3 regions of the Paenibacillus bovis genome follow, and region 3 is predicted to be linked to each of the others. Evidence: riboswitches for the same ligand, from Rfam matches in the RefSeq annotation. Region 3 holds a riboswitch; each other region holds the start of a gene.

Region 1 (8,119 bases), 570 kb from region 3:
TAACTTCCAACTGAGTATGTATACGAATTTGAATGATCTATCATAATAGAATAGACAGGATTTGACGAAATGACCAGTAAACTGCTGGTCATTTTTTATTGCAGAATCAAATTCAATATACTTTTATAATACATGCCTACCCATCAGCAATTCTTTGGAAAAAAGAAGTCAGAAAAATACAAATAACATTGAGCAAATGTGTAAGAAGTAAGAAGTAAGAAGTAAAAAGTAATAGATGGAAAATAAAAGGTGAAAGTAAAACTATATAAGCAATCAGCACGGAACGAAGGCAAGGAAATAAGGGCAAAGGACGAGATTGGAGCCGGGGAATCTACTGCCCCGCCCATTTCGTAGATTCCCCGGCTCCACCGGAGGACGTGCCCTTATTCCTTGCCGAAGTGGACGCTATCCAATCATCTCCAGTACCTTCCAACGATTCAACTACTAGCCTCTTTCACCATAACCAATCTAACCCCTACTTTACAAAAGCTTTTGTGAGCGTTGAGCATAATATGCTAAAATACCTCTGATACCCCTATAGCTAGTAACTGTTAAACTCGCAGTTTACAAATAAATCAACAAAATGGATGGAGGAACACCCCAAAATGACAACACGCAAATACAAGCTGCTCGCTCTCGATATGGATGGAACACTGCTCAATGACAATCACGAAATCACCCTGGAGACGAGCAAATGGATTAATAAAGCGATGGACGAAGGCATCCATGTCTGCCTCTCCACCGGCCGCGCAGCCAGCAGTGCACTGCCTTATGGACAGGAACTGGGTCTGGAGACGCCGATGGTTACTGTCAATGGCAGTGAAGTCTGGAAAACACCGCGCGAGCTGTACCGCCGTACGCTGCTGGACCCGGCGCTGGTACGCCAGATGCACGAACTGGCTGTAGAAAAGGATGTATGGTTCTGGGCGTACGCTGTTGATCGGCTGTATAACCGCGACCGCTGGCTGGAAAATACTCCTTTGGAGCAAATAGAATGGCTCAAGTTTGGCTATAATACCGAAAATGACCAACTGCGTCATGAGATTCTGATGGCCCTGCAGGATATGGGTGGACTGGAAATCTCCAACTCCTCTCCGCACAATCTGGAGATCAATCCTCTCGGCATTAACAAGGCCGCAGGTATCGCTGAAGTGTGCCAACTGCTGAATATCGACATGTCCGAGGTTGTCGCTGTTGGTGATAGCCTGAACGATCTGGCAGTTATTCAGGCGGTTGGTCTTGGAGTCGCTATGGGAAATGCCCAGGAGACTGTCAAACAAGAAGCCGATCTGGTCGTAGCCAGCAATAATGATGATGGAATCGTCGAAGTCATTCGCGATCATATCCTGATCTAATTTTTCTTCGTTCGGTTTATCTCCTGCATTTTGAAACCAATGTGTCATTTGGACAGTATACAGGTATACAAATAGTAGAATATATCTTTGAGACCCTGACAGATGTTTTTATCCGGAACAGGATAAATGTGGCATACAGGATATCTTGAAAATAGGTTCTGATGCATCATGGATTACGATGTGTTAATCCGGCTGGACCGGATCTGACAAAGGAGAGAGACGAATGGTAGAAGTAATAGGTTGGATACTGGTTATTGCCCTGTTTGTAGTAGGGATGCTGGGTACTATTTATCCGGTACTGCCAGGAGCACTGGCAATATATTTTGCATTTTTCGTTTATGGATGGTTTTTCTCGTTCGCCGAATTTGGACCGTGGTTCTGGATTATCCAGACCGTTATTGTCATTGCTCTGTTTGTAGCTGATTATCTGGTCAGCGCCTATGGTACCAAAAAGTTCGGCGGAACGAGGCTGTCGGTGATTTTGTCGACCATCGGTCTGATTATTGGCCCGTTTGTTATTCCGGCGTTTGGTCTGATATTAGGGCCGTTGATCGGTGCGCTCGCTGGTGAGCTGATTAGCGGCAAGAACTTCCAGACTGCACTCAAGGTAGCCTGGGGAACGATGCTCGGACTGCTGTCCAGCGCGATTGTCAAAATCATTCTGCAACTCGGTATGATCATCATCTGGATTATCTGGATTGTGGTGCATTAATCGCGTGTGCATTGCGAATTACGCAAAAGCTTGTCTATAATAGTAATGCTGACGTAAGACGACGACCGGAAGGCCAATCAGCCTTCCGGTTTTTTGTGCCGGCTCGGTTACATAGACAGTCTGTAAGCTTCAGGATTCTAGAGCCGAATTCTGCTGTACCCTTAACCGACAGCAGGCGGCAAAGCAAAACATATAATGAAACGATCCAAATAGTGTGCATCCATGATGTGACTGGAGAGAAGGGGAATTATTTTGGCAAAGGCAGAATCATTTATCAAAGGAACGATCATCCTGGCGATGGCGGCACTGGTCGCCCGCGTGCTGGGACTGGCTCAGCGGGTACCGCTGGAGCACTTGCTCGGATTTACCGGGGATGCGGCATTCTCGATTGCCAATAACGTGTATCTGATGCTGCTGGCGGTCGCTACGGCAGGTATTCCGAGTACACTCAGTAAAATGGTGTCCGAGCGATATGCGCTGGGACGTCCGCACGAAGCGCAGCGCATTTATTATGCAGCACTGTTATTTGCCGGAGCAGCCGGTATTGTTATGACGCTGCTGCTGTACTTCGGAGCTCCTTATTATGCAGCAATGTCCAAAGAACCGGCGGCGGCACTGTCTCTGCAGGCGATAGCACCATCGCTGCTGCTGTTTCCGACGATTGCCATGATGCGCGGTTACTTCCAGGGGCGCAATATGATGATTGCCGGCGGTATCTCCCAGATTGTGGAGCAATTTGCCCGTGTATTTACCGCTATTTTGCTGGCGTACCTGCTGCTCCGTATCGGTTACGGAGATGTAGAAGTGGCTGCCGGAGCTTCATTTGGTAGTGTGCTGGGCAGTATTGGCGCTTTTGCGGTCATGATCTACTTTACCTTCAAGCTGCGCAAGCAGGATGCTGCCAATCGTCTGGAAATGAAAGCAGCCGGTGAAGAATCGGTTATTCCGCTAGGTCTGATTTACAAAGATATTTTCAAATTATCGATTCCGATCGTTATCGCATCACTGACGATTCCGGCGGTTAATATTATCGATAGTTCCATTATCAAACCGCTGTTGATTGATCAGGTCGGCAATCTGGCAGCGACAGCTTCACTCGGTATTCTGGGGCAGCGTGCACAGAGTATAGCGGGCATTCCGCCAATTCTGGCTATCGCCCTTAGTACTTCACTGATCCCGATTATCTCGGCAGCATATGCCCGCAAAGAACAGGAAAATCTGCAAAAACAGATGACACTCGCACTGCGTATATCGGTACTTACCGGAGTCCCGATCGTGCTGATGCTGGCGACAGCTGCTTATTGCATTAATGGATTATTGTTCAGCTCACGCGATAGCGTAGGAGCGGATGCACCAAGCATTATGGCGCTGCTGACGATCTGTACCATTTTCCAGATTACGATGATGACGAGTAACTCGATGCTGATCGGTATCAACAAAGTCAATCTCTCGATGGTCCATGTACTGGCAGGGATAGCGCTGAAGCTGGTGCTGAGTCTGGTACTGTCCCAATTCCTCGGTATCTATGGCATTATTGCTGCGACCGGATTATGCTTTGTTCTGATTACGATTCTGAATCTGCGTTCCCTGCATCAGGTCGTTAACTTCTCGGTGCTGGGCAGCCGCTGGCCGGGCTTCCTGATTACTGTTGTAGTGCTCGGACTCGTCGGTCTGGGTCTGAATCAGGCGGGAATCGGATTGACGGCCTGGATGAATGACAGGGTTGCATTTTTCCTCGGTTGTTGTATGGTAGGAATAGCAACACTCATATTGTATCCGGTAATGCTGGTTCTGCTGCGCGTGGTGCGTGCAGAGGAGTTGTCTTCGTATCCGAAGCCGCTGCGCAAGCTGCTGTCGCCGCTGATGCGCCTGCAGTCCCGCAAAGCCTGATTATTTATTATTTATCAAGGAGGATAATCCCCATGCAAATGATTAATTCAAGCGAAAGCTTTTATACAACCATTAACTCTGCCAAACTGACCGTCGCTGTCTACAAAGCAGACTGGTGTGTGGACTGTAAATTTATCGATCCATTCATGCCCGAAGTGGAAGACCAGTATGCAGATCGCCTGCAACTGGTCGAAGTGGATGTAGAGAGCGTAGGCGATGTGAGCCAGGAACAAAATATTATGGGCATCCCGAGCTTTGTAGCTTATGCCAATGGCAAAGAGCTAGTTCGTTTTGTAAATAAAGCCCGTAAATCCCGCCAGGAGATCGAACAGTTCCTGGATCGCGCTGTAGCTGTATATGAAACGCTGAATATACAGACAGCCGAGTAAGTATTAACAGGTATAGGAAGGATCATCAGTGTAATCAAGTAAGTGTGTTCTGCTGGCGATCCTGCCGTATGTAATCGTAATAGAAGCAGCCTTCTTCAATCGTAGAGCTTAACTGGTATAGGTAATAGGAATTTGCCGACATGCCGTGAGCCCATCGAATACGGAGAAGGCTGTTTTTTGATAATAAGTGAGAGAATGATCCGAACCACAGCTTAGTAGACCATCCTGCTTTGATCGAAACAAATACCGGATTAGTTCAGCAATAAAGTATACTGATCCTGATACACAAAGAACTCCTGTGCTCACGTATCAAACGTCATATCAGCATTTTCGTGGTTCTGTCATACTACAGAGATTGATCATTTTTTGTCACAAACCTGCCGCTAGGATCGGGCCAGAATTGATATAATAAGATTGACTTCAAATGAACGTCACTATCATATAAATAGCGGGTGATTCTCATCATGGCCAAAAAGCCACTAATAACAATTAAGCAACTGAAATGGCTGAGCTATATAACCTGTCTCGCCATGTTTCTCGCAACGATGGGCGGCCTGGTCGTAACCAAAACAGGTTCCGGTATGGGCTGCGGAGCACAGTGGCCGCTGTGTCACGGTAAATTTATTCCGGCTTATACGATCGCTTCATTGATTGAATATTCACACCGTGCAGTCAGCGGATTTGCCGGACTCACAGCACTGTTTTCCTTTATCGGATTTATGTTCTTTAATAGAAACAAAGAGCTGCGCGTGTATGCTTCATTCACTCTGTTCTTTGTTATTTTGCAGGCGATTATGGGCGCATTTGCAGTAGTATTCTCCCAATCGTCTCCGGTTATGGCACTGCATTTCGGTTTCTCGATGATCGCGTTTGCCAGCTCCGCGCTGCTCGCGTTCAGTACCCGCCGACTGCATCTGCGGCAGAAGATTCACGATATTGCCGATGAACCTCCGGTTAGCAAAGGGTTCCGCAATCTGACCTGGTTCGCTACGATCTTCACGTATATCGTTGTTTACACAGGAGCATTTGTCACGCATACCGATTCCCGTGGTGGCTGTTCGGGCTTCCCGCTCTGTAATGGCGCGCTCGTCCCTGAACTGTCTGGCGGCGTCGCAATAGCCTTTTTACACCGCGTCGCTGCTGTCGCACTTGTGATCGTGATCGCTATTCTCGCCCATTACGCCTATCGTCGTCATCCACATAATCCTGGTATCCGCAAAATGGGTCTGCTTGCTATCCTGCTGATCCTGCTGCAATTCGTTAGCGGAGCAATCAACATTTTCACCATGTATGTACCGGAAATCTACTTCTTTGCTACGATGTCACATACCCTGATTATTCAGTTTCTGTTCGGTGTTCTCTGCTACATGAGTCTGCGCGTATGGCAGCTCAGCCGTGGCTCCTACGGCCGCCTCGCACCCAACGCATGGGGAGAAGGTACAAGCACCGCCGATCAGAAAACAGGTACCGTACACTAATGGCGTATACATCTTTGCCGAGCCACGCATGGCATAGTAAAAGGTAAACCATCTAAACGCTGTATTATCTCAAATTCGTATATTGTTCACCATCTGGTCTATTTTCCAGATTGCGATCAAGCCGTTCCATGTATTATGTGGAGCGGCTTTTTTTATTTATATTCCTACACTGAACAGATTCCGATACCATTAAGCAGTAAGAGCAGTAAGAGCAGTAAGAGCAGTAAGAGCAGTAAGAGCAGTAAGAGCAGTAAGAGCAGTAAGAGCACCTATGCAATATTCTATTTCTTTGCTTTTTATCCAAACGAAAATCCCCACCCAACACCAGCGAAGAGAAGAGAATTCTGCCAATGACCGACATTTAAGAATGGAGATCGACCGCTGCAAGCGGTAGTTCAAGATCTCCATTCTTAACCGGAGGGAGTGGCAGAATCTCTTCTCGCAGCGTATGAAGCATACCGTTCCAAAGCCCAAACGCACAATATCCGCTGCTTAAAATAACCCTTCATGAAAACCAATTTTCTTTGCATAATCCTCATCATAATTACAATTTCAAAAAAGCTATAACATATTCCGCCCTTACAGACGAAAAAGTACTAAAGCCCAATAGCTTGCTTCCAAACTGTCCAAAAACACATCAGCAGGCAGATTTATTAGCATGCTGACCAATTTCCTTCTATAAATATGTAACTTTTTACGAATACCAAGTATTCTGATAAACTTTAATTACTTTTTGGCGAAATTTTGCCGAATTCATTAAAAATCCATATATTTCTGCTTTACAAACGATGTGATCTTCAATATACTGAGTAAAGATTTTCATTCGACGTTTTCATATTTTCTTATCGAGAGTGGTGGAGGGACTGGCCCGATGAAACCCGGCAGCCGATTTGGAAAATGACCGTTAAGGTCTTTTTTTCCAAATGACATGGTGCTAAATCCTTCAAAATGGCAGATGCATAATGTATAGCATCCTGCGATTTTGGCAGATGAGAAGGCAATATCTAGATGATAGAGAGCCCTTTTCTGCAAAGGGCTCTTTTTGTGTATAAAGCGGTCGCTTGAAGAACAAATGAAGAACATAACAGCATGAAAGCTTGAAATAGAGCAAGATGCGAGGAGGAGGACCAGCAGCTTGATTCAACTGGAGAATTTGACCAAAACCTATGGCAAAGGCAAAAATGTAACCCCTGCCTTGTCCGAGCTGAATCTCTCGATCGAACGTGGCGAGATTTTTGGCGTGATCGGCCATTCGGGTGCTGGTAAGAGTACGCTTATACGATGTATTAATTTATTGGAACGTCCGACTTCCGGACGGGTATGGATTGATGGAGTGGATCTGACCCGGCTGAGCAAGTCAGCGCTGCAAGCTCGTCGTCGCAAGATCGGTATGATCTTTCAGCACTTTAACCTGCTGTCTTCGGCTACCGTGTACGACAATATCGCATTCCCGCTGCGGCTCGTGAAGACACCGGAAAAAAATGTGCGTGCCAAAGTGGAGGAACTGCTGGCTCTGGTCGGCCTGGAAGCCCACGCAAGCAAATATCCGGCCCAGCTGTCCGGTGGACAAAAGCAGCGTGTCGGTATCGCCCGTGCGCTGGCAAGTGATCCGGATGTGCTGCTCTGCGATGAAGCGACATCTGCACTGGACCCGCAGACGACAGATTCGATTCTGAAATTGCTGCTGGATATTAACCGCCGCTTTAACCTGACGATTGTGCTGATTACGCATGAGATGCATGTGATTCAGAGTATCTGCGATCGTGTCGCTGTTATCCATCAGGGCGGTATTGTGGAAAAGGGTCCTGTCGCTGAAGTGTTCCTGAAGCCACAGCATGCGGTTACCCGCGATTTTATCAGCCGTGAATACAGCCAGGCAGAACTGCTGGATACAGCGCTTGCTGCACCACATGGTGCTTCTGCGCTGGCTGTGAAGATTTCGTTCCTCGGAGACAAAACCTACCAGTCTATTCTGTCGCAGACCGTGCGCCAGACAGGCGTAGATTTTGCTATTATCCAGGGAACGATCTCCACACTGAAAAATGTTCCTTACGGACAGCTGATTGTCCGGTTTGAGGGAGAAGAGGCGCTGATCCGCCGTACGATCGAGATATTGACCGGCGAAGGCCTGGATGTGGAGGTGATTGAGTAATGGATGTAGGTGCACTTGATTTTACGCAGGTAGACTGGACAGAGTTTGGTACAGCTACCAAGGATACACTCGCCATGCTCGGTGCTTCGGCATTGTTCACCCTGATTCTGGGACTGCCGCTGGGAATTATCCTGTTTATGTCG
Region 2 (8,119 bases), 2.1 Mb from region 3:
TGGCGTCTCCTGATACACATAATAATTGAGCCAATTGGCAAACAGCAGGTTTGCATGGGCGCGCCATGTAGATGGCGGGGTACGGGTCGGGTCGTCATTGGGATAATAATTTTTGGGAACAGCAATATCCATGCCCCGGGCAATATCGCGGTCATATTCCCATTTCAGGGATAGCGGGTCATATTCGGAATGACCGGTGACGAAGATCTGCTTACCATCCCGGGTCGCTACGATGTATACACCAGCTTCTTCGGATTCAGACAGAATCTCCAGTTCTTCCACTTTGGCGATATCTTCGTGCCGGACTTCGGTATGGCGCGAATGCGGTGCATAATACAATTCGTCGAAGCCGCGCAGCAGTTTGACATTGGTTTTGTTGAGCGTATGCGGGAAAACACCAAAACATTTCTCCGGCAGATCGACTTTGGGAATGCCGAAATGATGGTACAGACCTGCCTGCGAGGCCCAACAAATATGCATGGTCGACGTAACATTTGTTTTGCTCCAGTTAAAAATCTCCTGGATCTCTTCCCAGTAGTTCACATCTTCAAAGTCCAATGTCTCTACCGGTGCACCGGTTACGATCAGACCGTCAAAGCGCAGATGACGCACTTCCTGGAACGTTTTGTAAAAGGTGTTCAGGTACTCGGCAGAAGTATTTTTGGAAGTATGCGATTCGGTATGCAGCAGATAAATGTCTACCTGCAGCGGACTGTTCCCGAGCAGACGCAGTAGCTGGGTCTCGGTTGTTTCTTTGGTAGGCATCAGATTAAGTAGTGCTATTTTGAGAGGACGAATGTCCTGATGATACGCATGGGATTCGTCCATAACGAAAATGTTTTCTCCGGCCAGTACTTCTTTGGCAGGCAGGCTATCCGGGATTTTGATCGGCATGTGAATTCACTCCTTGGGGTATATGAAAGTTATGTGGATATGGATGTGCATGCAGGATGGAGAAAACAGCGCTATATATACAAAAAAGACCTTTCTCTGTTTTGCACACTGAGAAAGGTCATATCCGCGGAGTCCACGTCTATAAGCGCCTCTCTCATCTGTCAGCAGATACCAGATACTTCATCGTAGGATGTACCTGTATCTCTGCTAGAATTAGCACCGTACGGTATATGACCGCCGGTTGCCGGGCTTCATAGGGCTAGTCCCTCCACCTGCTCTTGATAAGATTCGCTTTATTCAATTATTGGTATAAGTATAAGATGGTTGCTGCATATAAACTGCTTTTTATGAAAAGCCAGCTGCGCTTAGTATGACAAGCGCTGAATTACTTATATCATAATTTATACTAATTCTGTATCTATCGTCAAGGGTAAGTTGGGCCGATAAATAAGTTATCAGGCACGATTGTTTTTAAAGCTTGAAAGCCTGCTGTCCCCACGGTATACTTAACAAGTATTTGACGTATTTTCATGTTTTTCATAAAAGTAATTGAATCCAAAGAGGTGAATTTCAAGATGGAAGGCGACCCGAGGCCCAGCTGGCAGTACAGGAAGTCACAACTGCAGGAAATGAACGACAATACGATACCAGAGGAGCGCGCCATGTTTGAAAAGGTACTTTTTTCATATAAAGCGAAGCTTTAAATAAGTATGTATGATTGCCGTGTATTTTCCTGCTCACTTTAACCAAAAAAGGAGTAGAGGAATATGAAAATTCGGCACGTGAATGCTGGTAACTTTACACTCATTGAAGATATTAATGAAGCGCTGGTGGCTCCTGAAGAGGGATTTTACTGGATTGACGCTGGTCTTGATGACCTGATCCTGCTTCAACCGCTGTTTATGCTGCATGATCTGGCAGTTGAGGATATGATGGGCGATGAAGAGCAGCGTCCAAAAATTGAAATCTACGAGAGCCATTACTTTATCGTGGTTAACAGTATTCGTTTTGACGATGAAGAAATTTTCCTGCGCGCACTGAATATTTTCCTGGGACGTCATTTTATCATCACAGTGACCCGTCAGAAAATCAGTGAACTACGGACGCTCAAGCCGATTCTGTGGGAAGAGGAAGTGAGCCGTCCCGACAAATTCATGTACCTGCTCGTCGATCTGGTAGTGGATAACTACTTTACAGTTGGTGACCGGATCGAAGACCAGATTGAACGTCTGGAAGAAAATATCCTGATGAATACCAAAAAGTCGCATCTGAACGAGATTATCGGTCTGCGCGGCGAGATTCTATGGCTCAAGCGTGTACTCGGTCCACAGCGTGAAGTCATCAATACACTGAACAAAAAAGATCTGCGTCTGATCGATGACCAGCTCCAAAAATACTTCAGTGACGTGTACGAGAATGCGGTCAAAGTCTCCGAGATGTTTGATACGTTCCGCGATCTGATGGGTAACTTACGTGAAGCCTACCAGTCCAGTATCGCTAATCGTGCGAATGAAATTATGCGTGTATTTACAGCGATTACGACCATATTCATGCCGCTGACCGTTATTACCGGTATCTACGGAATGAACTTTGAATACATGCCGGAACTCAAATGGCATTTCGGTTATCCAATGGTGATCGGCATTATGATTATTCTCGGTCTGACGATGTTCTTCACTTTCCGCAAAAAAGACTGGATCTGAAATGAATAAAGCTGTCCTGCCCTGCTTGTTAACAGGGAAAGGACAGCTTTTTTTGTGTCTTGCGATATTTTGCATTTCACAGTTGATCAGATCCAGCTAGATCATCTGTTCAATACATTTTCATAGTTATTCAGATTGAACGGTATATCCTGAATTCGATCAGTGTGTAGTCGTTCTGCCGTTAATTTGGTCAGACACCGTTGATCAAGGAATTTCCATCCATCTTTTCATGGTCTCTGCGTTCAGGTGAGTCAGGCTGGCAACGGTAAAGTGCGCATGATCGACAACGTGCTGGATATTGACACCAATTGTCTTCATACCGACTTCACGCACAGAACGCAGGCAATCTGCCGAATCCTCGATTACCATACAGTGATACGGATGTACATTCACGGATTCTGCCGCAAGGACGAACACTTCTGGATCGGGCTTTGGATGTTCGATATCCTGCGCCTGAATAATTGATGCAAAATAGTCAATAATGCCGAGACGTTCCATGATCTCTTTGGCATCCGGACGGTCTGTCGCGAGCAGTACCGTTACATCCTGCTCTTTGAGCTGCTGCAGCAGTTCGATAGAACCCGGCATCAGATATTCACGATATATATATTCGTGAGACAATGGGTTACTGAGTATCGTAGGGTCCCATTCCGCTGATGGCTGAGTATCCATTACCGTGTCTTCTCCATCATTGCCCTGAGCGGCTGAAGATTCCTGAGCAGGCTCTGACTGGGCAGGAGATGTGTTGTCCTTGGATGTATTCTTTTGTGCATCCGACGATACTTTTTCATCGCCTGCCGAAGTACCTGCGGCTTCGGTACCTGTACTGCTGTCCGCTTCACCATCTACAACAGAAGAAGCTGGCGGTTCTGTTACGGAATGATCGGGCTTGCCGTTTCCTTCGGACGAAGGACTTCCCGCGCTGCCCAGCACTCCATTTTCATCCATTTCTACGGTAGGCGGCTCTTCAGGCACATAGTTGAGCGGCAGTTGTGCAGGTGTACCACCAAAGTAAATATCCTGCTTCTCCGGTAGCGGCATCAATACACCTTCCAGACCGAAAATTACAGCCTGCAATGCACGATTTTTCATAATCAATGGCTGGGTCAGAGCCACGAGCCGTTCATGTCCGTAATGTGCTACGATCAATGGTTCACCGCGTACCAGTCGATACGTAGTCAGATTGTCCTCAATTGTAATCTCCAGCAGACGCTTCTGGAATTGTACGCGGAAACTGTAACGTGTCCAGCCTGGCGGCAGCTTCGGTTCGAAATGAAGCTTGCCTGCATTTTGACGCATCCCGGCAAATCCGCCCACGATCGTCAGCCAGCTGCCTGCCATGGAAGCGGCATGAATACCGTCTTTGACATTGTTATGGAAATCATCCAGATCCATCCGTGCCGATTGAATAAAGAAATCATATGCCGGGTCCATTGTTCCCAGCTCTGCAGCAATAATCGCATGAATCGCAGCAGACAAGGAAGAGTCATGCGTCGTCAGTGGCTCGTAATACGCATAGTTCCGCACCTTTTCCATTTTGGTAAATCGGTGTCCGAGCAGATACATGGCCAGGATCAGGTCAGCCTGCTTGAGCACCTGATGACGGTAAATAACGAGCGGATGAAAATGCAGCAGCAAAGGATATTTCTCTGCCGGGGTATTTTCGAAATCCCAGATCCCTTTATCAAGGAAGGAATCATCCTGTCCGATCAGACCGCTCTGACGGTGAATGTACATGGCTTCTGCCGCACGTTCCCATACATCAATCTCTTCATTGGTCAGTCCCATTGGACTGCAGATCATTGCTTCATAAGAATCCGGATCGGTATCACACCATTTTTTGAGTTCACGGGCGGTAAATTCCAGCTGATCCTTGACCATTATATTTGTATAAGTGTTATTGTTGACCATCGCAGTATACTCATCAGGGCCGGTTACTCCATTAATACAAAAGCCTTTGCCCGGAATCCAGTCGCCCGCAGACATAAAGAATCGGCAGGTCTCCACCAGCATCTCCAGCCCTTTGGTACGCAGGAATTCCTGATCATCCAGCGCTTCCGTATACTGAATAACAGCATGGGCTACATCGGCATTAATATGATACTGCGCGGTTCCGCCCGGGTAATAGGCAGACACTTCTTCCCCACCGATTGTACGCCATGGATAAAGAGCGCCAGATCCGGCCATCTCGACCGCACGTTCTCTTGCCTTGGGCAGGGTATGATAACGGAATTCCAGCAGCTGGTGCGCCAGATCCGGCTGGGTATACAGGAAGAACGGCATGATATACGTCTCGGTATCCCAGAAGTAGTGACCTTCATAGCCTTCCCCGGTAATCCCTTTGGCACCGATATTCGTACGTCCATCGCGACCGACAGACTGGAACAGATGGAAAGCATTGAACCGCAGTCCCTGCTGCAGCTTCTCGTCTCCTTCCACCTGAATATCCGCAGTCTCCCAGAATTCATCCAGACGCTGCTTTTGCAGATCAGCCAGCGCTTTGAACCCGTCTTTCATTACGTCTTTCAGCGTGGATTCTGCCAGAATAGGCAGGTGCTCAATCTCGTAGTCTTTGGACGTGTAATAAACGATTCCTTTTTCCAGTACAGCCTCGGTATCCTGCTTGAGGGTGAAGGTAAAATGTTTCTCCAGACGCTGTTCCTGCTGCTCGCTTTTGAGCTTGTATTTACGATTGGCCCGATGATCGGCAGCACACCAGAGGTGGAATTCCGTCTCCGATGTTTGCTGCTCCAGTGCCATATGGGTACCGGTCTCGTGCTTGCCAATCGTATGCAGCACCTGTCCTTTAAAAGCTGCTCCGGCGCGCGGATCGCCTTCGGAGATTTCATTATGCACCTCGCCATTCAGTGCGGACACCAGTGTAATTTCTCCCGAAAAATTGAGCGGTTTGACAGTATAACGAATCATCGCTACGTGCTTGTTGGCAAAAGAAACCAGACGCTCGATCCGGATCGAAATACATTTACCCGTACCACTTTCCCATGTGATCTGACGGGTAAGTATACCGGTCTGCATATCCAGTGTACGCTCATAGTCGATCAACCGTCCGGCAAGCAGATTGAAGCGTTCTCCTTCAATCCACAGCTCAATAATTTTGCTGTCGGTTACATTCAGCATCGTCTGCCGTTTGCGCGCATAACCATAGGCTTCCTCACCATACGTGATATCTGCCGAATCATAAAATCCATTCAGATATGTACCATTCAGTGCATCCACTTCCGGTACATCCATACCTTCCTCAAAGTGGCCTCTCATCCCGATATAGCCATTGGCTACGGTAAAGACCGTCTCGCTGCGGCGGTTATACTGCGGATTATATAAAGTCTCTCGAATCGTCCATGGTTCTATTTCATAGATCGTTGTTCCTTCTCTCATTCCGCTGGCTCCTTTCTGATTTGAACTGCTGCTTCAGATGATGCTGCTTTGTAGTAGTGATGTCATAACTGCCATTGCTGTCTACAGACTGGTGAACCTTTTAGTGCATAAACATACCTTTAAAATAATTAACCATATTTCAACCTTGAAAGCTCTTACAAAAAATTTAAAGCAAAATAAATTTGGATAACCCCGAAGGAAGAGTTGACCGGAACTGCACTACAACAGCTTTTCAAATATAAAAAAGATCCCTTTCTACCTAAGATTATAGAAAGGGATCTTGCTGTTTACAAGCGGCAGAACCAGATCATCTTCATGATCTATTGCATCTATCATGGAGTGACAGGGTTCTATGGTTATTCTTCGTCATAAGCCAATTCCGCCTCGGCTACTTCATCATAGGCACGGCCTCCACGCCACAGCAGCAGGGCGATCAGGGCAAAAGCGACCAATGCCATAAATGGGATCGTGATAAATCCCAGCAGTTCAAAGTAGTCCTGGTTGCAAGGGACGCCGGTGGTACATGGCGTTACACGTGCCAGTGCCGGAATATGCTGCTCTGCATAATGATACAGGGCAATGAGTCCGCCTACGATACTGAGCGGTAGCACATAGCCTACTATACGGCGGTCACTCCGATAAGCAGCAATACCGAGCAGGATGACCTGCGGATACATAAAAATCCGCTGGAACCAGCATAGTTTACACGGTTCAAATTTCAGTACATCGCTCAGGTAAAGACTTCCTCCTGTCGCGACAATTGCTACAATCCAGGCCAGAAAGAGATAATACTTTGCCAGAAAGGACTTGAAGCCACTTGTCTGCATCCGGATTAGCCCTCCGATCCCGCAGCGGTCTTCGCCTGCTCAATCGCCTTTTTGAGTGCATTGTAGTCGCCGAGATCGCCGGTATACTGTACACCGTTGATAAAGATTGATGGAGTACCCGGGATCTGCAGGGCTTCGCCTTTGTCATACTGGGCTTCTACCTGCTTGGCATAGGTTTTGTTCTCGATATCCTGACGAAGCTTGGCACTATCTATACCGAGATTGGTTTTTTCCGCCAGTTGAACCAGATAGTCGGTCGTCGCCCATTCCTTATTCTCATCCTGTTGATTGGCATAGATCGCATCCAGATAAGGCCAGAACGCTTCTTGTTTCTGATGATAGACTGATTCTACAGCCAATGCAGCTGTTTTGGAATCCTCACCGATAAACGGGAAGTTGGAGAAATACAATGCGGCTGTACCGGTATTGATATAATCCTTTTCGATCTGCGGAACGATCTGTTCATTATACTGCTTGCAGATCGGACATTTAAAATCGCCAAATTCCACAATTTTGACCGGAGCATCCGTTTTGCCTTTGACAGGGAGCTGGGTATAATCAAATGTTGCCGGTGCGGCACCCGTACCTGCTGTATTGTTATTATTCGGAATAAATACAATCAGCAGCACGACTACTGCGATAACCGCTACGGTGCCGATAATCAGATTACGCATCGTTTTCCGCTGACGTATACGTTCTTTTTCGAGACGTTCCTGATTTTTTTGCCGTTTGATTTCCGGATTGATCTTTTTCTTGCCGGGTTTGGAATTAGACAACGTCTGCACCTGCCTCTCCCTCAAGAGCCAGCTTCGCCAGTGCAATTGCACCGGATAGTCCGGCATTATCGCCAAGACCCGGGGAAACAATATACTGATCCAAATTTTCCTGCAGACTTGGATGCTGTACATAGCCATTCAGCAGCTGCTGCAGTTTTTCACGGATCAGCGGGAACAGTTGCTCCTGCTTCATCACGCCCCCGCCCATAATAATTTTCTGTGGGGACAGGATCAGTACATAGCTCATCAGTGCCTGTGCGAGATAATAGGCTTCCATTTCCCAGGCCGGATGATCCGGTGTTAGTTCGGAACCTTTAACCTGCCAGCGTTTCTCCAGAGCAGGGCCTGCAGCCATACCTTCGAGGCAGTCGCCATGATACGGACAGAATCCTTCGAACGTATCGTCCAGATGACGGCGAACCAGAATATGGCCCATTTCGGGATGGGACAAGCCGTGCAGCATTTTGCCGTCAACGACAGCGCCAGCGCCGATACCAGTTCCTACTGTAATATACAGGCAACT
Region 3 (8,119 bases):
TCGAATGCAGACGTGGCTGGCAGCACAATATCCGCATACGCAGCTGTCTCTGTCAAAAAAAGATCATGTACTACGGTAAACAGATCTTCCCGTTCCAGTCCCTGACGCACCTGCGCCGCACGCGGTGCCACGACAGCCGGATTGCAGCTGTACACATACAGGGAATGCACCGGTGGCTGCGTGTCTGTTAATGCCCGTCCCAATTGATTCATGTTAAAGGAGCGTGTATTCCGATTTTGCAGCAGATCCGGCCGCTGCAGGGCGGCTGCATTATGGGCCAGATAAGCAGAGTTCGACCGAATCGCTCCACCGCCGCGTACCAGCCACTGCCCGGTCAGTACAGACAGACAGGTAATAGCACGCGTATTCATGCCACCATTATCATGATGCTGCAGTCCATTGCCGATACGAATCATGGCAGGAGACGTCTCGCTGTACATTCGAGCCAGCTTGTAAATATCTTCGACAGGAACACCCGTAATGCCGGACACAGTCGCTGGATCATATGATTTTACGTGTTCACGCAGTTCTTCATGACCAACTGTATATTCACGCAGGAAATGTTCATCTACCCGATCCTCGGCGAACAATACATGCATGAGGCCAAGCGCCAGTGCTGTATCCGTTCCGGGCAGTATGGGGATAAACCAGTCTGCCATACGACCGGTCTGATTGCGGTGTACATCAATAACAACGATTTTGGCTCCCTGTTTGCGTGCCTGCTGGGCGAGGGTAATCTGGTGCATATTGGTACTGACTGCATTGATTCCCCACAGGATAAACAGCCGGGTATGCACAGTATCTTCCGGGTCGGTTCCGATACTGCCACCCATCGTATATTTGAATCCTGCACCGCCAGCTGCTGTACAGATTGTACGTTCAATCTGACTGGCACCCAGTCGGTAGAAAAACCGGCGATCCATCCCCTCGGCGTTAATATTGCCCATATTTCCGTAAAAGCTGTATGGCAGAATACTTTCCGGTCCATGCTCGTCGATCAGGCTCTGCCAGCGTGAAGTAATCGTCTCAATCGCTTCTTCCCAGGTAATCGGTTTGAACTGGCGGCTGCCTTTGGGACCTGTACGTTTGAGCGGCTGGGTAAGGCGCTGATCATCATAAATACGCTCAGCCATATGCCGAACTTTATTGCAGATATTGCCACGGGTGACTGGATGTTCGGGGTCACCGGCGATTTTGGTGATTTTTCCATTTTCTTTGTGAACAAGCAGCCCGCACTGATCCGGACAGTCCAGTGAGCAGACTGTTTTGAAGATGCCGTCCGGTTGTTGAGTATACGCAGACATGAATCACTGCCCCTTTCGAAATCTTTTATTCTTTTAAATTTTATCAAAAATAGTTATGTTTTAATGTTGACTTTGTTACTCGGTTTAATTAGAATTAAGAAAAATTATTGTCGAATCGACAAAATTAGTCAAGCTAACATTGCTACATATCATAGCGTGTTCATTATCAATGTACAACCGTATTATTGAATATACATACAAATTGATAATGAAAAAATAGCCTGATCTGCTCCTGTACAACTACATATCCATTGTATTTTCTATCCAGAGAGGTGGAGGGACTGGCCCTACGAAACCTCGGCAAAAACGTGCCAATTCCAGCAGACGATTCGTCTGGGAGATAGGAAAGAAGGATTTATCATGTGTATGACTGAGAGATACCGTTGGTTGAACAACCGTTATCCTCAGCATCATAAAACCTCTTTCCGCACCCAGGGAAAGGGGTTTTATTTATTTTCTGCCATTTGGATTCTTCTTTATTTGACAGGAACTGCTGATAGATAGCAGTGGATGATACAGAAAAGCTGAGAAGCAATCATTGCAATCGAATTTACCACATCACCCGATCACCGGCGTGACAAGATGTTTCTCTACTCTTATGCTTCTTTACAGTAAAGCTACACTACATTGTCACTTTAATGCTTTTTATTATTAAATAGATTGATTTATCCATATTCGTGCATGAAGGAGAGATTCATAATGAAAATTCTGATTACTGCACCTTATAACGAGCGAGGACGTCAGCAGCTGGCTGAACAGTTTGGAGAAGTTATTTATCGCTGCTGGAAAGAGCATGGTCAGGCTTATCAGGAGCAAGAACTGATCCAACTGCTGCAGGAGACAGAGGCAGACGGATTGATTGCCGAGCTGGATCAGGTTACGGCGCATGTGCTTAACGAAGTGCCTTCATTAAAATTTATCGGCGTATGCAGGGGAACACCGTCCAACGTAGATGTGCAGCTGGCGACTGAGCGAGGCATTCCTGTATTTTATACTCCGGCACGCAATGCCCAGGCTGTCGCAGAAATGGTGGTAGGAAGCCTGATTACGCTACTACGTAATGTTATTCCATCCAGTCAATGGCTGGAAGCGGAGCAATGGCAAAGCGGCAGTCTCACCGCTTATCTGAAGTTCAAAGGTAACGAGCTGGCCGGCAAAAAGGTCGGCATGGTCGGTTTTGGTGCGGTAGCGCAGCGGACAGCCGGTATACTGCGCAGCTTTCCTTGTGATATTCAGTATTACGATCCGTATGTGACCAGTCCCGATCCGCGTGACCGGAAGCTCACACTGGAAGCGTTATTTGCAGACAGTGATATAGTCTCGATTCACCTGCCGGTTACCAAAGAGACCAGAGGGCTGATTGGAGAAGAATTATTGTCCCGGATGCAGCCGGATTCGATTTTGGTGAATACGGCACGTTCGGTGGTAGTGAAACACAGAGATCTGGTGCATCTGCTGGAGCAGAAACGGATTCGCGGAGCCATTATTGATGTATTCGATCAGGAACCGCCGCTGCCGCAGGATTATGAATTGATTCGCTTGCCCAATGTGCTGGCGATTCCCCATCTGGCCGGGGCTACGTATGAAGTGGAAGATCATCATGTAGAGATTATGAATCAGGCGTTGCTGCAATGGTTTGTGAAAAATGACCATTCTGTACGCACACTGTACAACAAAGCCATACTGGAGGCGAATTCAAATGACACAGCAAGCATATCTCGTATTTGATATCGGCACAGGCAATGCACGGGTAGCCGTTACCGATATCCATGGACAGATTCTGGCGATTGAGCGCGCTGATATTGCCTACCAGCGTGATCCTTTATATCCCGATGCCTGCAGCTTTGTACCGGAGATACTATGGGAACAGATTATTGGCTTGACCCGGACAGTTCTGTCAGCTGTAACGGATGCAAGGATTGCCGGTATTACTTCGACCAGTCAGCGTCAGGGTATTGTACTGATCGACGGGCAGGGGCAGCCCTATCTGGGACTGCCCAATATAGATAATCGTGGCCGGGAATGGGAAGCGGCAGCAGGGGATCATCAGCGTATTTACCAACAGACAGGCAGAACGCCATCTGCACTATTTTCAGGTATGAAGCTGGTTGGACTGCGTGAACGGCGGCGTGCCCAATATGACGTTATGAGCCGATTTACCAGTATTAGCGACTGGGTGACGTATCAGTTGAGCGGCATACTGGTATATGAGCCTTCCCAGGCTTCGGAGACGCTGCTGTATGATGTGGCGCAGGCCGACTGGTCTCTGGATATGTGCAGCAACTTTGGTATTGATCTATCCACACTTCCACCGCTGGTACCATCCGGTACCGTTCTCGGTACATTGACAGAAGAGATTGCTGTTCAGCTCGGGCTGTCCAGTACGGTTCCTGTTATTGTCGGCGGAGGAGATACCCAGCTGGCTATGGCCAGTACGGGAGCCAAGCCGGGAGATATGGTTATCGTATCCGGTACGACGACTCCTATTGCCAAAGTAACCGCCGATTATATCAGCGATCCGAATAGTGTTGCCTGGATCAATGCGCATACATGGCCGGGACAATGGCTGGTAGAGACCAATCCCGGTATTACCGGGCTCAATTATCAGCGTCTCAAAAGTATATTTTATCCGAATGAAAGTTATGCAGTCATGGAACAGGAGATTGGTGAACTGGGAGACAGCGAGTGTGTATCTGCACTGGGTGCCTATCTGTCCAGTGAGAAAAATGCACGGGTACAGGGAGGATTTCTGTTTGATGCACCGATCTCCGATCAACTGAGCCGCGCTCATTTTGTACGGGCTGCACTATATGAGATTGCTTTCTCGGTCAAAGTAAACTTTGAACAGCTGATGCAAGTGACGCCGCTGGACAATCCCGTGATCCGCGCCTGCGGCGGCGGTCTGCAGAGTCGATTGCTGGCGCAGACGCTGGCTAATCTGCTGGGCCGGGAAATACGTATTGCCAAAGGCTACGAGCAGGCTTCGGTCGCTGGAGCGGTAGCACTGTGCAATACGGCACTGGGGTATACTGCCGATGCCGACGAGTATTCCTTTACTTCTTTTAGGCCTGAATACAATACTGCACTGGAGCAGGATTATCAGCAGTGGCGGCAGACCCAGCTGTTTTTTGCCAGTCAAAAACAAGCGTTGGCAGCTGAAGTATCGGCAGCAGATAGACACGGCTGATCTGCAGATCCATTTTTGTATGCAATTCATAAGGAAAGATTACCATACATGAGCTTGACCAATTGTGCAGAGGAGTGTGGATAATGAACGTACTGGACCGTATCGGGATTCCCAAAACGCTGGCCTGGGGCTATCTGGGCGTGTTGATCTTTATGATGGGAGATGGACTGGAGGCTGGCTGGCTCAGTCCTTATCTGGTGGAGCAGGGACTGAGTGTGCAGGATGCCGGTCTGCTGTTTACGATTTATGGAGTTACACTGGCGATCGCTTCCTGGTTTTCCGGCGTATTTCTGGAGGCATTTGGTGCCAAGAAATCGATGCTGCTTGGCTTTTTGTTTTATGTTATCGGTACGTCGGCTTTTATCGCTTTCGGTGTCTCATCGCTGAATTATCCGCTTATGCTGATCACCTATGCAGTCAAAGGATTTGGGTATCCGCTGTTTGCCTATTCTTTCCTGACGTGGGTGACGTACCGGAGTCCGCAAAATCGGCTGAGTACCGCGATCGGCTGGTTCTGGGTAGCGTATTCCGGCGGTATGTTCGTACTGGGTGCATACTATTCCAGTTATGCCATTACCCATCTGGGATATATGACAACACTGTGGAGCGCAGTTGTACTCGCAGCGGTTGGTGCCGTATTCGCCTTGCTGCTCAACCGGGATAAGCTTCCCAAAAAAGCAGGCAATACCCGCGAGACCCTGCAGGAGCTGCGCAAAGGATTGACTATTGTCAAAACCCATCCCAAAGTGGGATTGAGCGGTATTGTGCGTATTATTAATAGTGTTGGTTCGTACGGATTCCCGGTATTTCTGCCGCTGCATATGGCGCAGTATGGAATCGCCACCACGACCTGGCTGAATATCTGGGGAACGATTTTCCTTGGTAATATTGTATTCAATCTGCTGTTCGGCATTATTGGTGACAAGTTCGGCTGGAGACAGACGGTCATGTGGTTTGGTGGCGTAGGCTGCGGAATCTTCACACTGCTGCTGTATTATGTACCGGAATGGACAAACGGTAATTTGTGGATGACCACTATTGTCGGCTTTATCTGGGGCGGTCTCCTGGCAGGCTATGTACCGATTGCAGCGCTGGCTCCGTCCGTGTCCGGTGGCAATAAAGGCCCGGCGATGTCGATCGTCAATCTGGGTGCAGGTTTGTCTGCCTTTATCGCGCCGGCGATTGCGTATGCATTTATCGGGACGATTGGAGCACAGGGCGTCGTCTGGGTATTCGCCATCCTGTACTTTATCAGTGCCGTGATTACCCGGTTTATTACTACACCGGAAGAAGAAGCAGCTCGTGACCGGGCCAGGGCAGGAGTGAGTCGCAAGATTGCCTGATCAAGGGGTCCTGCAGTAGAGGCAATAAATAACGCATAACACGTTACTAGCAGAGAACCAGCACATAACAGGAACAGATTTATCCAAGCAGCCGGAGTTAAAGCTCCTGCTGCTTTTTTATAGGTAATCTGCTGCTGAGTATTCTGGATAAAGGCAGCAGGTAGATATAGAACAAATCTTGATATAGAGAGAAAATCACATATATAAAAGTTATAAAAAGGTATATTGTTCCTCTATATACATAAGGAAACATTAAAATATAAAAGTGTAAAATAAATTGGATCTGCCGTAGAATAATAAGGAGTATACATAGGGAGGGATCGCGGTTGAACGATCGAATTTTGTTGATTGAAGATGATGTATCCATCAGCGAAATGATTCAGGTGCAATTAATCAAAGAAGGATTTGAGATAAGCTGCGTCTATGATGGAGAACAGGCACTTGAAGTATTTTCGGAAAAGATGTTTGATATGATTTTACTTGATTTAATGCTTCCCAAACTGGACGGAATCGAAATTCTGAAAATAATTCGGGCACAAAGCATGATCCCTATCCTGATTATGTCTGCCAAAGACGGAGATCTCGATAAGGCTCTCGGATTAGGGTTTGGCGCAGACGATTATCTGTCCAAACCTTTTTCCATGATGGAACTAACGGCCAGAATAAAAGCCAATCTCCGTCGTGCGCACCAGTATTCCGCTCCGGTCAGTTCTGCTGCACATTCAGAAAAGATTCATATTGGTGAACTGAATCTGGATACCGATAATTTTACCGTCTACAAAAGCGAAGATGAAATCAAACTGACAGCCAAAGAATTTCAGATTCTGAAATTGTTTATGACCCATCCCAAAAAAGTATTTACCAAAGCCCAGCTGTATACTCTGGTCTGGGGAGAAGATTATTATGGCGACACCAATGTGATTAACGTACATATGAGAAGACTGCGCGAGAAGATTGAAGATGACCCATCTGCTCCTCAATATATCAAAACCTTATGGGGAATCGGCTATAAGCTGGGAGAATTTTGAGATGGATATGATCTGGGGAATGATCACGATTGTGCTATTGCTGCTGGTTCTTTTCCAGCGTCACCGTTACAAACAGCAGCAGGCCAATTTGCTATATGCGCATACCAAATTAAAAGCTATTACCGATCAGCGTACCGAAGAGAAACTGCTGCTGCAAACCGAAGATATTCATCTAAAAGCACTATTAAACGAAATAAATCGGCTGCTGGAACATAATCAGAAAACAGCTGCCTCTTACTATCAGATGGAAATATCGATTCGCAAGATGCTCTCCAATATATCCCATGATCTGCGTACTCCACTGACAGTGGTTCTTGGTTATCTGGAGGTCATACTGAATGATCCCGAGTTGACCCGGCAGGAAGTGGATGTTCTGCTTGCCAAAGTGCATAACAAATCGATAGAAGTGCTTCATTTAATGAAGAAGTTTTTTGATCTGGTCAAGCTGGAATCCGGCGATCATGAGATCGAGATTTCCAAAATAGACGTGAGCGAGATTTGCCAAGCCAATATTCTGGCGTTTTATGATATTTTGACAGCCCGGGATATAGAAGTGGTGATCGATATTCCGGATGATCGCCCCTGTCTGGCCTATGGCAATGAAGAAGAGCTGCATCGTATTCTGAACAATCTGTTATCCAATGCCATTCAATATGGTAGCGAGGGACATGTAGTAGGATTATCTGTATATCGTCATAACAAGCATATTGGTATTGATATATGGGACCGGGGACAAGGAATCGGTGAAAAGCACCAGGACCGTGTATTTGAACGGATGTATACGCTGGAAGATTCACGAAATCGTCTGTATCAGGGAAGCGGTCTGGGACTAACAATCACCAAACGGCTTGTAGAGAAAATGGGCGGGACTATCTCGGTTACCAGTACACCCTATCAAAAGACTGTATTCACTGTGATGCTGAAAAGTTATGCCTAAGCCAAACCGTTCAAAACTATTGACTGTATAGCAAAAGAGGACAGGCCGCTTTTCTTTTCAACAAGAAAAACACAGAAATTAAGAAATAAGTAAGAGTTGATTAATCAAAAAGCAATCTCACTCCTGTAAAGTAAATGTACAAGCAGTCTATTACATGAAGGAGGAAAAGCAGTGACCTACCTGATCAAAACCCATCAGCTCAGCAAAAGCTATGCTGGTCATGAAGTAGTCTCCAATCTGAATATGAATGTCAAAAAAGGAGAGATTTACGGTTTCCTGGGACCCAACGGTGCAGGCAAAACTACCGTTATGAAAATGAT

Evidence for each region. Region 3 has a riboswitch for S-adenosylmethionine ahead of AR543_RS18445 (2-hydroxyacid dehydrogenase). Riboswitches for the same ligand answer to the same signal wherever they lie in the genome.
Region 1: linked by a shared signal. The riboswitch ahead of AR543_RS20870 (methionine ABC transporter ATP-binding protein) and the one ahead of AR543_RS18445 (2-hydroxyacid dehydrogenase) in region 3 are both predicted to bind S-adenosylmethionine.
Region 2: linked by a shared signal. The riboswitch ahead of metA (homoserine O-acetyltransferase MetA) and the one ahead of AR543_RS18445 (2-hydroxyacid dehydrogenase) in region 3 are both predicted to bind S-adenosylmethionine.

Annotation. Positions count from the first base shown of each region.
Region 1 is NZ_CP013023.1:4,896,650-4,904,768, reverse strand. It holds gene AR543_RS20900 (metal ABC transporter permease) at 1-14, shown strand, start outside; gene AR543_RS20895 (Cof-type HAD-IIB family hydrolase) at 606-1,355, shown strand; gene AR543_RS20890 (DUF456 domain-containing protein) at 1,579-2,067, shown strand; gene AR543_RS20885 (putative polysaccharide biosynthesis protein) at 2,320-3,957, shown strand; gene AR543_RS20880 (thioredoxin family protein) at 3,990-4,346, shown strand; gene AR543_RS20875 (COX15/CtaA family protein) at 4,811-5,824, shown strand; SAM riboswitch class I at 6,664-6,820, shown strand; gene AR543_RS20870 (methionine ABC transporter ATP-binding protein) at 6,960-7,976, shown strand; gene AR543_RS20865 (methionine ABC transporter permease) at 7,976-8,119, shown strand, end outside.
Region 2 is NZ_CP013023.1:2,196,027-2,204,145, reverse strand. It holds gene metA (homoserine O-acetyltransferase MetA) at 1-894, opposite strand, end outside; SAM riboswitch class I at 1,046-1,182, opposite strand; gene corA (magnesium/cobalt transporter CorA) at 1,662-2,597, shown strand; gene AR543_RS09410 (HAD-IA family hydrolase) at 2,802-5,993, opposite strand; gene AR543_RS09405 (disulfide oxidoreductase) at 6,350-6,820, opposite strand; gene AR543_RS09400 (DsbA family protein) at 6,826-7,605, opposite strand; gene AR543_RS09395 (ROK family protein) at 7,589-8,119, opposite strand, start outside.
Region 3 is NZ_CP013023.1:4,325,486-4,333,604, reverse strand. It holds gene AR543_RS18450 (molybdopterin-dependent oxidoreductase) at 1-1,304, opposite strand, end outside; SAM riboswitch class I at 1,562-1,651, shown strand; gene AR543_RS18445 (2-hydroxyacid dehydrogenase) at 2,004-3,032, shown strand; gene AR543_RS18440 (FGGY-family carbohydrate kinase) at 3,004-4,491, shown strand; gene AR543_RS18435 (MFS transporter) at 4,575-5,834, shown strand; gene AR543_RS18430 (response regulator transcription factor) at 6,161-6,862, shown strand; gene AR543_RS18425 (sensor histidine kinase) at 6,864-7,799, shown strand; gene AR543_RS18420 (ABC transporter ATP-binding protein) at 7,971-8,119, shown strand, end outside.